Priestia megaterium: one gene and its partner. The protein of the gene in region 1 interacts with the protein of each later gene in a pairwise test. Links are inferred from orthologs where the notes say so. Each region holds a gene or a part of one and is shown on either strand. Other genes may lie near its edges.

What was found. The genes of interacting proteins can lie anywhere in the genome.
Region 2: the proteins of LIS78_RS21610 (region 1) and LIS78_RS23480 interact in binary tests that used the Bacillus subtilis proteins (3 or more experiments, as listed by UniProt). The link is inferred for Priestia megaterium from one-to-one orthologs.

Annotation. Positions count from the first base shown.
Region 1 is NZ_CP085442.1:4,170,452-4,173,262, forward strand. What follows is about bases 62-2,795. They hold LIS78_RS21610 (DivIVA domain-containing protein), read right to left. Parts: upstream 1,809-2,795; coding sequence 1,314-1,808; downstream 62-1,313. Other genes in these bases: ileS (isoleucine--tRNA ligase), read right to left, coding at 62-953; LIS78_RS21615 (YlmH family RNA-binding protein), read right to left, coding at 1,893-2,666; LIS78_RS21620 (YggT family protein), read right to left, coding at 2,717-2,795. Outside these bases: more of ileS, read right to left, coding at 1-61; more of LIS78_RS21620, read right to left, coding at 2,796-2,811. UniProt on the Bacillus subtilis protein: May act as a pilot protein, directing MinCD to the polar septation sites or by inhibiting MinCD at the midcell site of division. Required for polar localization of the chromosome during sporulation.
Region 2 is NZ_CP085442.1:4,517,320-4,520,198, forward strand. The notes cover bases 45-2,846. They hold LIS78_RS23480 (post-transcriptional regulator), read right to left. Parts: upstream 1,692-2,846; coding sequence 1,398-1,691; downstream 45-1,397. Other genes in these bases: secDF (protein translocase subunit SecDF), read right to left, coding at 45-1,260; spoVB (stage V sporulation protein B), read left to right, coding at 1,756-2,846. Outside these bases: more of secDF, read right to left, coding at 1-44; more of spoVB, read left to right, coding at 2,847-2,879. UniProt on the Bacillus subtilis protein: Required for post-transcription initiation control of the comE operon. Promotes the accumulation of its target comE mRNA to septal and polar sites.

The DNA of each region.
Region 1 (2,811 bases):
GCATCCGTTGTTACGTGATCGCCAAGAACAACTAAAGAATCACGCTTGTAGATTGGATGCTCAGCTACTACACGCTCAAGTTCTGAACCTTTTACCGTACGAAGCGTCTTATAGTCAGCCCATTCAATTTCTTTAGCAACTGTTTTAATCAGTTCAGTTGCCACTACATATTTTGCTCCATCTGCTTCAACTACGCTGTACTGAAGCTCAGGATTGACAGCAATCCCTTGGTTAGCTGGCATTGTCCATGGTGTTGTCGTCCAAATGATGAATTTTTCATCTTGTTCAAGCACACCTTTACCATCTTTTACGTTAAACGCTACGTAAATAGAAGCTGAACGCTTGTCATAGTATTCAATTTCCGCTTCTGCTAAAGCAGATTCACTTGAAGGGGACCAGTACACAGGTTTTAACCCTTTGTAGATGTAGCCTTTTTTCGCCATGTCACCAAACACTTTGATTTGCTGCGCTTCGTACTGCGGCTGAAGCGTTACATATGGATTATCCCAATCTCCGCGTACGCCTAAACGCTTGAACTGCTCACGCTGGCCGTTTACTTGTTCCCAAGCATACTGTTCGCAAAGCTTACGGAACTCAGCTACCGTCATTTCTTTGCGGTTTACTTTTTTATTTTTTGTTAAAGCTGTTTCAATTGGCAAACCGTGTGTATCCCAGCCTGGTACATAAGGTGCGCAGAAGCCTGACATCGACTTATAGCGAACGATAAAATCTTTTAAAATTTTATTTAATGCATGTCCCATGTGAATATCGCCATTCGCATATGGAGGTCCATCATGCAGGACAAATAGCGGACGGCCTTCCGTACGTTTTTGTACTTTTTCATAAATATTCATTTCAGCCCATTGTTCTTGCATTTTAGGCTCGCGGTTCGGTAAATTTCCACGCATCGGAAATTCAGTTTTTGGCATCAATAATGTATCTTTATATTCCATGTTTTACCCTCCCAAAAAAACGTAAATTTCATATCTTTTTGTACCATAACAAAAAGACCTCCTCATCCCAAAAAGGGACGAGAAGGCCTCCCGCGGTACCACCCTAGTAGATTTGCTGCACGCAAATCCTCTTTGCATTCGTAACGTGAATAAACCGCCACTGCTTACTATCATCAGTTCAGCAATGGTACTCTAGGGTGATTTTCACTTTTTTGTTTGTTATCGAGCTCGCACCATCCTCGATTCGCTTTGACAAACTAAAAAAGCTACTGTCCCTGTCTCCGTACTGTTTGATATGAAATTTCATCTGTTACCAAATTATATGACAACAAAACGTGAGAAGTCAAGATGATGTCTTGACTAGTCAATTTTTTCTTCTAGCGCTGGCATCTCATAATCCATCAACTGATCCCAGTCGTCGCTGTTTAACATTTCAAGCTGTGCTTCGATTAACATTTTGAAACGAGTTCTAAATACTTTAGACTGCTTTTTCGTCTCCTCAATGTCCATCGCAATTTTACGAGACTTAGACAGTGCTTCATTAATAATACGGTCCGCATTTTTTTCTGCTTCTTTTATAATGAGCTTCGCTTCTTTTTCAGCGTTTCGCTTCACATCTTCCGCTGCTTCTTGAGCAATTAAAATTGATTTATTTAACGTCTCTTCGATGTTAGTAAAATGTCCAAGACGATCTGTTAATTCAGATACTCTTCCTTCTAACTCCTTTTTATCACGCATTACCAGCTCATAGTCTTTAATTACTTGGTCAAGAAACTCATTCACTTCATCTTCATCATATCCGCGAAACCCGCGATTAAACTCTTTGTTATGAATATCCAAAGGGGTTAAAGGCATCTAGGCCACCTCCGTGTTGTCTCATTACATCATTAGTAATGGTTTATTCGACATATTTTTAAAATTTCCTGCTAGTAGATTTCTTTATTTCTGCTTTCCTACAACAATTCGCCATTTTTCTTTTTTGGTTTTGCCTTCAAGTGAAACAATACGACTTCTGCCGTGACCACGAAGCGACAAAATATCACCTTCATGACATTCAAAAGAAGGCTGTTCAATGACTTTAAAATTTACTTTTACCGCTCCATTTGCAATAAACGGCTGGACTTTTTGTCTTGATAAATTGTGAATGGTCGACAGCAAAACATCAAGCCTCATTGAAGAAACTGTATAAACGTGTTCAATCAGCTCTTCTTTTACCACATGCAGCTGCTCTCTTTGAATAGAAGAAAGTGAAACTTTGGCTTTTCCAATTAACGTTAAATTCATCTCAATATAAGAAGAAATTTCCTCTGCAGCTACAAGCTGAATATCGTCTCCCGCGACCAAAATATCGCCAAATTTTGAACGGCGCAGTCCTAAGGACATCGCCGAACCAAGAACTTGAGGATGTTCAATCGTCACAAACTTTTTAGGATAATTGAGCTCATACATATGCAACTGAAAATCTTCGCTTTCAGGTACATAGTAATCCGGATATAGCAGCGCACGCTTGCGTTCAGCAAACGGTTGTCCACCATCAAATGAAACTTGAACCTCTCCTTCAGTCCCGACAATAGCCGTCACAATCTGCTGCTCTCTTGGATCTAAAAAGTCCGTTAACTTTGGGCTGTATTGATGTAGGACATCTTCTTTCCACTGAAGAACCTGGTCAATAAATCCATGTTCTTCTTGCCTAAAATGTTCATAAATAGACATATTATTACTCCTACTATTGGTATGTAAAAAAGGAATCCAGCGATTCCTTTTTAAATAAATCCAACCATACTGTGAAGTGAACGTACACCTGCTTGCGCAAATCGTAGTAAAAAGATTGCAACAAGAGGTGAAATATCAATCATGC
Region 2 (2,879 bases), 350 kb from region 1 along the record:
TTTTTTATCAAACCAGCGGCTGTTTACTAAAAGGCTCATTAGTAATCGCGTACCATATACGGCTGTAACAAAACTTAGCACAATTCCGATCATTAATGTTGTGGCAAATCCTTTTACCGAACTTTGACCATAAAAGAATAATACAAGAGCCGCTAACATCGTTGTAATATTGGCATCAAAAATGGTCGCAAGGGAGCGACGATTTCCTGCCCGGTAAGCCGATATAACAGATCTTCCTGTTTTCAGTTCATCTTTAATCCGCTCGTAGGTAATAATATTGGCATCTACTGCCATACCTACACCGAGAATAAGAGCCGCAATCCCTGGAAGCGTCATAACCACGTGCATCCAGTCAAATACAACTAAGTTTAAGTACACATAGAAGCTGAGTGTAATAACGGCAATAAGCCCCGGTAAACGGTAGAAAAACAGCATGTAAAGGAAGATAATTCCGATGCCAATAATACCTGCTAATATAGTCGTGTGAAGAGCTTCTTCTCCAAACTGTGCTCCAACGGATGTAGAATATAGCTCATCTAATTTCACTGGCAGCGACCCGGCATTTAACAACTCCGCCAGCTGCGTTGCACTTTTCACCGTGAAGTTTCCACCTGAAATCTCAACATCAGGCTGTGTTAACACGCTGCTAACAGATGCTGCAGACAGATACTTCGGATTTTGTTTTGTCGCTTCTTTTTGGTACGAGTCTTTTCCTTCTTCATAATCCAGCCAAATGACAATTAAATTGTTAGGTGCTGGTTTTTGAGAAAGCTCTCGCGTGATCTTTTCAAATTTTTTCGCATTTTTTAACTTTAGTGAGACGCTAGGCTGATTGCTTTGGTCAAACGATTGCTTTGCTCCGCCTTGCGCTAAGTCTGTACCATCCATCAGCACCTTATCGTTCACGTCACGGAACGTTAAGTTTGCTTGAGTTGATAACAGATCCCTGGCTTGCTTTTGATTAGTGACACCAGCTAGCTGAACACGGATGCGGTCGTTTCCTTCAATTTGAATGCTGGGCTCACTAACTCCCAGTACATCGACACGTTGACGCAGCGCTTCAACCGTGCTATTAAGTGCCTTTTTGTCAATGACATCGCCTTTTTTAGCTGGACTGACTTTATATAAAATTTCAAATCCACCTTGAAGGTCGAGGCCAAGTTTAATATCTTTTGTAATTCCAGTCATCGTTGTTCCGATTGTACTAAACACAAGCAGTACTAAGAGGAAAAAGGCAACGATACGTCCTCTTTTAACCATCGACAGAAAATCCTCCTTCTTATGTAAAAAACATGAAATGATAACAATAGATAAATGACCAATCTAATTATCATTCATAACCTAATGTCTGTCAAATAAAGACCTTATCAAATTTTAATACATGTATTTTACAAACTCTACTTTAATAATTCTTTCCAGTCTTCTCCATTATTAACACTTGAGAACATATCAGATTTATAAGATTCAATTGTTACATAGCTCATCACCTGCGTGATCTTAACAGATAAAATATCATTTACAACTTGATGGAGAGATAGCTCCTTTTCTTTTTTCCATTTTTTCATTTCCAAATAACTCAATAAATCGTTCTCCGTTACTTCTTCATATCCAAGCATATGGAATTCTTCCATTTTGCTGGATACGACAGGCTGTATAAGTTCTTTCGAAGCTGAAATAAATGGATGTGTCATATCGATCCTCCTTTCCGTTTGACATTTTGCGTAAAATTTCTTTCTCGTATGAGGAATACTTGTCATGCTTGGACACCGACGGCGCATATATTCACTGTATAAACCTCAAGAAAGCAGTGAGTATATGTCTAAATTTTTACAGGGAACTATTATTTTAATAATTGCTGGCTTAATTACACGTGTACTCGGGTTTGTCAATCGAATTGTGGTGGCTCGAATGATTGGAGACGAAGGTGTGGGACTTTATATGATGGCGGTCCCCACGCTGGTATTAGTAATCACCTTAACACAGCTTGGGCTACCAGTTGCCATATCCAAGTTAGTGGCAGAAGCAGAAGCTTTAGGTGACAGGCATAAAATAAAAAAAATACTTGTCGTCTCTTTAAGTATTACGTGTACGCTGAGCGTTTTATTTACGCTCGGATTAATATTATTCGCTCCCGTTGTAGCAAAAACCTTCTTTACAGATTCACGTACGATCTATCCGCTGCTTGCGATTATTCCAGTTATTCCAATCATCGCCGTCTCGTCTGTCATCCGCGGATATTTTCAAGGAAAGCAGCAAATGAAGCCTGCTGCTTATTCTCAAATTATCGAACAAGTGGTGCGCATTACGTTAATTGCCGTATGTACAAAAGCATTTTTGCCTTATGGAATTGAGTACGCTGCGGCTGGCGCTATGCTATCTTCCGTATTTGGAGAACTAGCTTCACTGTTTTATATGGTGTTTATGTTCAAGCGAAAGAAGAAAATAACGGTAAGACGAAAATTTTTTGCTTCTTTACATGCGGGCAAAGACACGTTCTTTGATTTAATGCGAATCGCTCTTCCCACGACAGGAAGCCGCATGATTGGGTCAATTTCTTGGTTTTTAGAACCGATTGTAGTAGCTCAAAGTTTAGCAATTGCAGGAGTAGCGACAGCTGTAGCAACGAAGCAGTATGGAGAATTAACAGGCTTTGCACTCCCTCTCCTGATGCTGCCTTCTTTTGTAACGGTGTCTCTATCCACTTCTTTGGTTCCCGCAATCAGTGAATCTCTTGCACAGAATCAAATGAAACAAATCGAATATCGGCTTCATCAAGCTCTCCGCTTGTCGTTTGTAACAGGCGGACTGGCCGTTGTTGTTCTTTATGTATTTGCTAATCCGGTAATGGAATTGATGTATGGTTCTGACAAAGCTGCTAT